One region of the Vibrio sp. B1Z05 genome, then DNA from elsewhere that is predicted to be linked to it. Evidence: riboswitches for the same ligand, from Rfam matches in the RefSeq annotation. Region 1 holds a riboswitch; the other holds the start of a gene.
The links. Region 1 has a riboswitch for thiamine pyrophosphate ahead of thiC (phosphomethylpyrimidine synthase ThiC). Riboswitches for the same ligand answer to the same signal wherever they lie in the genome.
Positions count from the first base shown of each region.

Region 2: linked by a shared signal. The riboswitch ahead of thiD (bifunctional hydroxymethylpyrimidine kinase/phosphomethylpyrimidine kinase) and the one ahead of thiC (phosphomethylpyrimidine synthase ThiC) in region 1 are both predicted to bind thiamine pyrophosphate.

Region 1 covers NZ_CP130463.1:840,020-844,688, reverse strand. The annotation lists gene QV280_RS03950 (type II secretion system protein) at 1-73, shown strand, start outside; gene QV280_RS03945 (anaerobic C4-dicarboxylate transporter) at 316-1,737, shown strand; TPP riboswitch at 1,995-2,093, shown strand; gene thiC (phosphomethylpyrimidine synthase ThiC) at 2,365-4,293, shown strand; gene QV280_RS03935 (conjugal transfer protein TraF) at 4,376-4,669, opposite strand, start outside.
Region 2 covers NZ_CP130464.1:610,930-615,598, forward strand. The annotation lists partial or broken gene QV280_RS15605 (ABC transporter permease) at 1-28, opposite strand, end outside; gene QV280_RS15610 (ABC transporter ATP-binding protein) at 90-893, opposite strand; gene thiD (bifunctional hydroxymethylpyrimidine kinase/phosphomethylpyrimidine kinase) at 901-1,722, opposite strand; TPP riboswitch at 1,792-1,889, opposite strand; gene QV280_RS15620 (cupin domain-containing protein) at 1,943-2,599, opposite strand; gene hypE (hydrogenase expression/formation protein HypE) at 2,854-3,870, shown strand; gene QV280_RS15630 (hypothetical protein) at 3,901-4,053, shown strand; gene QV280_RS15635 (hydrogenase small subunit) at 4,070-4,669, shown strand, end outside.

The DNA of each region.
Region 1 (4,669 bases):
TTGCTACGCGTTTTATATTAATGAAGCAACTAAAGGCGTTTATTATTCTGGTTCCATTGTCGAAGGTTGTTAAGCTTGGAGGTTGAGCGGTTAAACTCTGGCGACTAGTAATACCTAACCATGATTACCACCGATTAAAACCCCACAAAACAAGCTACAAACCAATTACACTAAGACCCCACAAATGCAACAAGGTGACTAACCTCCGATATTTGCAAATCTGCCCTGTTGTGCAATTTATTTCCTATACAGATCATAAAAAGTACATAGCAACAAACGTACTATGAGGGCAGTCATTAGCATAAAGGAGTGGTTATGTTTTATGTGCACATGTTGTTACTTTTAGCCGTTATATTTGTCGGGATCCGCTATGGCGGTATTGCGTTTGGCTTGCTTGGCGGATTGGGCGTTTCTGTTCTCAGTTTTGTATTTGGTATTGCGCCGGGTCAACCGCCTATCGGGGTCATGCTGATCATCCTTGCTGTAGTTGCCGCATCCGCCACACTTGAAGCCACTGGAGGCCTCAAATTATTGGTTAAATATGCTGAGATCCTGCTAAGGAAACACCCTTCAAAAGTGGTCTTTTTAGGGCCGTTATGTACCTATTTCTTAACGGTATTGGTCGGCACAGGTCACTCCGTCTACCCTCTATTACCAGTAATATACGATGTCAGTATAAAGCGTGGTATTCGCCCTGAAAGACCGATGGCTATCTCAACCGTCGCCTCTCAAATGGGTATTACCGCTAGCCCTATTGCGGCGGCAGCGGCGGTAGTTATGGCAACAGCGGCAAGTAATAATCTGGATATTACCTTAGGTCAGGTATTGCTAGTCACTATTCCTGCAACGCTTACAGGCGTTCTTTTAGCCGCCACTTGGAGCCTTAAGCGCGGTAAAGATCTTAGCGAAGACCCTGAGTTTTTAGAGCGTTGTAAAGATCCTCAATTTAAAGCGCAACTTATCGATACCAGTGAAACAAGCACCCACACAAAAGGGGCACACGAAGACAAACAAGCAAAACGAGGCTTAACCGTATTCTTGCTTGGTATCCTCACTGTAATTTGTATTGCGATGTTTGGTAAAGATATTGGCTTGCTACCAAAAGGGGTCAGCACCTCAACTGCGCTCCAATTTTTGATGTTGTCAGTAGGCGCTATCATTTTGCTTACCACCAATGTTGACCCGAAAAAAATCGTAAAAACTAACGTCTTTATCGCAGGAATGAGTGCGGTCATCATCATCTTTGGTATTGCCTGGATGAGTGACACCATCATTGCGCACAATAAACCATATATCATTGGTTTGGTTGAAGATATCGTGCAAACACATCCGTGGACCTTTGCCATTGCGATGTATGCATCATCTGTGTTTTTGAAGAGTCAAGCGGCCGTGCTCACCATCATGTTGCCGCTTGGCTTTGCGTTAGGGATCCCAGCCGAAGTGCTTATTGGCGTGCTACCCGCTTGTTACGCTTACTACTTTTTCCCATTTTACCCATCCGATCTGGCGGCCATCACCTTTGACCGTTCAGGGACAACTCAGATAGGTAAATATATTCTCAACCATAGCTTTTTAATTCCAGGCTTCATTGGTGTGATTAGTGCAACCGCTATTGGCTATGCATTATCCATCGGCATTTTGCCTCTTTGGTTGTGGGCGATAGTGGTTGGCGGACTTGCTTTTGCGGTAAACGGTTATATGAATCGTCTTAGCTCAAAAACATTGGAGCTAGCGTAATAGCGATGCATTAAAAAACGCACTTAACTAGTGCGAGACACAGCAAAACGGATACTCCATAACAAGAAAACCCGAGAGCTAACTAAGCTCTCGGGTTTTTTATGTATTATTAGAGCACTGAGTGATTTCTCGTTGTCTTTACAAGAGCTTATCTGCGTTTTCCTATTCTAATTAACTCTCTTCTCACACAATCTATATGCACTTGATTTCTTTTAATGGTGCATCTTTCATTCACTCAATAAGACTCGTATACTACAAATCACTTGTCGGAGTGCCATAAGGCTGAGACCGTTAACTCGGGATCCGTTGAACCTGATCAGGCTAATACCTGCGAAGGGAACAAGAGTAGAGATTTTATCAACACAGATCTCTATCCCCAGATCACAACTTTATCTAAGCTGTGTTCTTTCTTGTTGCGTCAAATCCGCCAAGCATTTTATACCAATCACTATGATTAAATGATCAGAAATAGCGCAGAGTAAACGCTTGATAGTAACGCTAGATTTTTGAGTAACTCGTTGTTCTAAAATCAAAATTCACAGTGTCACCGTCATGAGTTTTGACCCGCTAGACTGATTAGTTAACGACTGCAATTGGTGTTATTACCTTTAATTATTGGAAAATGCTATGTCGAACCGTAAACAAACTAGGCTAGAAGCGAAACGATTTATTGATTCACTGTCTGTCCAGCCCTACCCCAATTCAAATAAACGCTACATTCAAGGTTCACACCCGGCGATACAAGTGCCAGTGCGTGAAATTTCCCTAGCCGATAGTTTGGTAGGCGGAAGTAAAGAATCCCCTATCTATCAAACCAACGAGCCTATTCACGTTTATGATACCTCGGGGGTGTACACCGACCCTGAGCACACTATTGATTTATATAACGGCTTACCAAAACTAAGAGAGCAATGGATAACCCAACGTCAAGATACCGAATATCTTGATGGTGTAAGCTCCAGTTACACCAAAACTCGTTTAGAAGATGACACCTTAGATGAGCTTCGCTATGGAAACCTACCTAAAGTCCGCCAAGCAAAAGCGGGCAATTGCGTCACCCAGCTGCACTACGCTCGTCAAGGCATTATCACACCAGAAATGGAGTATATTGCGATTAGGGAAAATATGGGGCGTCAAAAATTTGCTGACGAGCAGCTAAATCATCAACATGCAGGGCAACATTTTGGGGCAAACTTGCCTAAAGAAATCACCCCCGAGTTTGTGCGCCGAGAAGTAGCAGAAGGACGCGCTATTATTCCGTCCAACATCAACCACCCAGAAGCAGAGCCTATGATCATTGGTCGTAACTTCTTGGTTAAGGTTAATGCTAATATCGGTAACTCTTCGGTAAGTTCATCTATCGAGGAAGAAGTTGAGAAGCTGGTGTGGTCTACCCGCTGGGGCGCAGATACAGTGATGGATTTGTCCACAGGCCGAAATATCCATGAAACGCGCGAATGGATTTTGCGTAATAGCCCAGTGCCGATAGGTACCGTTCCTATGTATCAAGCGTTGGAAAAAGTAAACGGCGTCGCCGAAAACCTCAACTGGGAAGTGATGCGCGATACTTTGATTGAGCAAGCAGAACAAGGCGTTGATTACTTTACGATTCATGCCGGTTTGTTGCTACGCCACGTGCCGATGACCGCCAAACGTGTCACCGGCATTGTTTCGCGCGGCGGTTCTATTATTGCTAAGTGGTGTCTGGCCCATCATCAAGAAAGCTTCTTATATACTCATTTTCGTGAAATCTGTGAAATCTGCGCCAAATATGATGTTAGCTTATCTTTAGGAGACGGACTTCGCCCAGGTTCAATCGCCGATGCCAATGATGAAGCGCAATTTGCCGAACTGCGCACACTAGGCGAGCTCACCAAAGTGGCGTGGGAATATGACGTGCAGGTGATCATCGAAGGTCCGGGACATATCCCGATGCATATGATCAAAGAAAACATGCAAGAGCAATTAGAGCATTGCCACGAAGCGCCATTTTATACGCTTGGCCCTTTAACCACCGATATTGCACCGGGTTATGACCACATTACATCGGGCATTGGAGCGGCATTAATTGGTTGGTATGGCTGCGCAATGCTTTGCTATGTCACGCCCAAAGAGCATTTAGGCTTACCGAATAAAGAAGACGTAAAAACGGGGCTTATTACCTACAAATTAGCCGCGCACGCAGCCGACCTTGCCAAAGGTCATCCGGGCGCGCAAATTCGTGATAATGCCTTGTCAAAAGCACGCTTTGAATTCCGCTGGGAAGACCAATTTAATCTTTCATTAGATCCTGAAACAGCCCGCTCTTTTCACGATGAAACGCTTCCACAAGAATCTGGAAAAGTCGCTCATTTCTGCTCAATGTGCGGCCCTAAATTCTGCTCAATGAAGATTTCACAAGAAGTGCGAGAATATGCCAAAGACTCTAAACAAGTTGCCCTAGATTCCGCTCTAGAAATCAAAATGCTAGACAACCCGCTCGAAGGAATGCGCCAAAAATCCCAAGAGTTCCTAGACTCCGGCTCCGAACTCTACCACCCTGGGGTCAGGTCTTGAAATTTGCAGCCAAAAGCTAATTTAAATTAAACAGCCCTAATTCATCCCCAGTGACAAATCATCACTGGGGATGCGGCTTTTATTACAGCGTTAACGATAAGTTCAGACCAATACCCGCCTGAGTTTCATCTGCATAAGAGCCTGCAATATCAATATGCACAACATCAAACGGACTTAGACCAATACCAGCGGTAATGCTGTCTTTAAAGTTTCCTTCCAAATCATGCTCATAACCTACGCGAAGCTGAGCCCAATTAAATAGGTTCCCTTCTACGCCAGCGCGTACAAACTGAGTATCATCGGTGGTAATGTGTTTAAACCTTGTTTGCTTATTCAAATCACCATCAACCGCAACCGTGAAATACTCAAGTTGGTA
Region 2 (4,669 bases), on a different replicon from region 1:
GCACTACTAAGCACGAAACCACCAAGCGAAACACCATAGACGAATTGGCTTTCACGCGACTGGTTAAGCCTTGTTGAACCACGACAGGTTTACTCACCTCGGCCTCCTAATTGCTCAATAATGCTTTGTTGCAGTTGCGCCATTTCCGCGCTAATAAGACGAGGGGCATCCCCGGCAGGCACGGCTACGGTTTCTACATTTTCAGAGGATTGCATCAAATAAATGCGGTCGCTTAAACGAAGCGCTTCTTGAGGATCGTGAGTGATCAACACTACGGTTTTTCCCGCTAACATTTCGCAGGCCAGATCTTGCAAGCGATAGCGCGTTACCGCATCTAGCGCCGAAAATGGTTCGTCCATCAAAACGATGGGCTTGTCTTGCATTAGTGTGCGCGCAAGGGCCACGCGCTGCTTCATGCCGCCGGATAGCTGCCTTGGGTATACTTGCTCTTGTCCCGACAAACCCAGCTTATCTAGCAAAGCACTGGCTTGCTGTTTTCGTTGTGCCTGTTGTGGTTTGGTCAGTTTTGTAGAAGCGAATCGGTCACTAAAGCAGACGTTATCTATTACCGTCAGCCACGGCATTAACAAGTCTTGTTGCGCCATATAAGCGATGGACTCTGACAACGGATTGGCAAAACTGCTGTGGATCGTACCGCTCCAATGCACGTTGTCAGGTAACAATCCCGCCATAAGGCGCAATAGACTGGTTTTGCCACAGCCACTTTTACCTAACACACTGCTCCAACTGCCTTGTTTAAAGGTCAAATTGAGCTGGCTAAATAACGGAGCATCGGCATCAGCAAACTGCAAACTGCCGTTATTAATCACTATGCCTTGCGCGTTCGGTTCAACAACCGGATGAACACTATCTTGAGAAGAATGACTTTGCATGAGTCGATTACTTGGTGCTTAGTGCGTAGAAGTGATGTACAGGACCGTGTCCTTTACCAATATGAAGTTCATCGGCATGCGCAATTGCGTTAGAAATATATTCTTTCCCTAACGAAACCGACTCAATTAAATCCCCTGTTTGCGCCAAATACGAAGCGATCGCCGATGATAAAGTGCAGCCCGTGCCGTGAGTGTTTTGTGTGTTAATGCGCTCTACGGTAAAGGTTTCAACTTTATCAGCGCTGATGAGTAGATCAGTACTGGTTGATTCACTTTCTAAGTGGCCGCCTTTAAGCAACACTGCTTTGCAATCTAACGCGCGCAGATCTTCTATCATCGCCTTCATTTGCAATTCAGTCGTCGGTAACTCTTGATTTAACAAGGTGGCCGCTTCGGGTAAATTAGGCGTAATCACATCAGCAAGTGGCAGTAGCTGAGTCTTTAGAGTTGCAATGGCCGATTGTTGCAGTAATAAATCGCCACTCGTCGCCACCATCACAGGATCAACTACGAGGTATTTAGGTTGGTATTGTTTTAGCTTTTTCACCACAGCTTCAATCAGCGCCGCTTCGGCTAACATGCCTACTTTTACCGCCACCACGTCTAAATCGGTGAATACCGCATCCAGTTGTTGTTCAATAAACTCGGCAGAAATCGGCAAGATACCACTCACACCTTGGGTGTTTTGCGCAGTTAACGCGGTAATCACCGAACAAGCATAACTTCCTGTGGCAGAGATGGCTTTAATATCGGCTTGAATACCTGCACCGCCACCGCTGTCAGAGCCAGCAATAGTAAGGACGATAGGTGTTTTATTTGTTTGAGGCACGAAGACATTTCCTTTTCGTTAGACGAACGAAACCAATGCCTACTGCGCTAGAAAAGTTGAGATCTATAGCTAGAGTGGCGATTAGTTCCCTACGTCAGCACTAACTGAATCAGGTTCAACGGGTTCGCTATTGCGATCTCAGCCTATTGGCTCCCCGACTAATACGATGCAGCGATACTATCAGAGTCCCTATGGTGAGGGAACCCGAAATAAAAGAAATTCAGAGCCTTGACAGTAAATGCCCTGTCTTGACATAAATGATGGTCTCTTGTTCGACGTACGGAAAGTGTTGGCTCATGTGCGGACTGCGCATCCAAGTGAGTTTTGGATAATGACCAAACTCATCTCTAAACTCTCCACTGAGCACCAAAATCTCTTCACCACCAAAATGAGAATGTGGTTGGAACCGCTCACCCTTGGGCCATTTGACCAATGCTATATGTTCGTGTTCAAAATCATGTAAAGGCATCACTTGCAATCCGCCTACTCCGGCATGCCACTGCGCATTGTGGGTATCAATGCGCACTGTAAGCCTATCTCGAGCATCAAACTGATTGAGCTTTACCAATAATACGCATCCTTCTTTACTAAAAGGGGCATGTTGACTTGCAGGAGGATTGCGAAGATAGGTGCCTTGCGGATAATCACCAAATTCATCAGAAAATACCCCCTCGAGTACCAAAATTTCTTCACCCAAGGGATGTCGATGCGTAGCAAAATGCGATCCTGGCTCATATTTGACGATGGAGGTAACGTGCCCAGACTCTTTTGCTTCGCGCTCTAACGGCTTTCGGCTAACGCCTAGCGCCGGACTACTCACCCATGCCATGTTTTCGGTATTTATTACCACTGTTTGGCTAACATCCATATTCAACATAATCAATATTCTCGTGTTAATAGACAAGGCTATTGTAAGAATAGTTGGCAACTCGTTATTAGATAGTTGATAAGTTCGTGCTATACGACCTCAAAGTAATGAAAAATGAGTTTTAATTACACCTTTCATGTTTTAGCTCAACAAAATCATTACGATAGCGACTTGCTATTTTTAAAATCTATATTCCCAACCATTGTCATCATGCTTGTAATTTGATGTTATCCAGACCAATCTAATAGCCCCGCGTGATAAAAATGTTAAACCTAATAACCCTAGAACATGGTAGCGGTGGAAAAAAAATGCAGTCTCTTATCCATGAGCTGTTTCTACACCACTTCGATAATGAGCAGCTTAACTCTCAAGAAGATCAGGCCAGAATTCCATTCGATACCCTTATTGCGCAAGGCGATCGTTTAGCCTTTACCACCGACAGTTTTGTGATTGACCCTATTTTCTTTCCCGGTGGCAATATTGGCAAACTCGCCGTATGCGGCACGGTGAACGATCTCGCCGTTGGTGGCGCCATTCCCAAATACCTGAGTGTCGGCTTTATTCTTGAAGAAGGACTCCCTATTCAAGACTTAGAACAGATCGTCATCGCAATGGCACAAACCGCGAAAGAAGCAGGAGTCACCATAGTAACTGGTGACACTAAAGTGGTCGCTAAAGGCGCTTGCGATAAAATCTTTATTAACACCAGCGGTATCGGTGTTATTCCAAAACCTCTGCAAATTGGTGCTCGCCAAATAAAAGCCGGTGACAAAATCATCGTCAACGGCACCTTAGGCGATCACGCTGTCGCTATCTTACAAGCGAGAAATGAACTGGCTTTGTCTGGTTCTATCAAAAGCGATTGCGCGCCACTGAATTTATTAACCCAACCTTTGCTGGCTCAACCTGGTGTACACGCTATGCGTGATGCCACCCGTGGCGGCGTAGCGGCGGTATGTAATGAAATCGCCGACATGACCAAACTGGGCATGCTCATCAAAGAAACGGCATTACCCCTGCACCCAGAAGTGACTGCAGTGTCTGAAATATTAGGGTTAGACCCATTATTAATGGCGAATGAAGGAAAGGCCGTCATTTTTGTAGAGAGAGCAGAAGCCGACGCTCTATTGGCACACCTGCGCACCCTACCGTATAGCGACAACGCCGCCATTATCGGTGAGGTTGTCGATTCTGTTGAAGGGGTGTTCATTGAAAGTCTTTATGGCGCACGCAAAAAACTATTAATGCCCACTGGCGAGCAACTTCCTCGCATCTGTTAATTTTTCTCACTTTTCAAGGATCTAAATGTAATGAAAAAACTACTTGTTAGCCTGATGTTGTTACCTATCACCTCTTTCGCGCACGATACAGGATTTATCCATAGCCACACTACAGGCCCTATGAGCTTCTCGACCATCGCTCTTGCCGCGCTGCTTTTCTGCTTCTTATACAAAAAACTGTAATCATTCGGAGAGCGAGATGTTTAATTATCAAGCGCTAATGGATTTATGTAAAAAAAGATTAGATAAACTGTCAAAAATGCCGGCTTTAAAATCCACGCCTCTGGTGGACAATATCGAGCAATCTGGCATTAATCGCCGTGAGTTTATGAAATGGTCATCCCTCACCGCCGCCGCTCTCGCCTTACCTATGGAATTTACTCCAATGGTGGCAAAAGCGGCTGAGCTTGCAGACCGTGTGCCTTTGGTTTGGTTACATTTAGCCGAATGTACCGGATGTTCAGAATCACTACTGCGCGCCGATACTCCAAGCCTCGACACCCTTATTTTTGAACACCTATCCCTTGAGTATCACGAAACCATTATGGCGGCGGCGGGCTGGCAAGCAGAAGAAAACCTTGAGCACGCTTTAGAAACCTACAAAGGTCAATATCTATTGGCTGTAGAAGGCGCTGTGCCAACCGCAAATAACGGCACATTCCTTACCGTTGGCGCAAAAGGCAAAACCGGTATGGCTATCTTAAAAGAAGCCGCTGATGGTGCCGCTGGCATAGTCGCAGTCGGAACTTGTTCATCATTTGGCGGAGTACAAGCCGCCGCTCCTAACCCAACGGGAGCA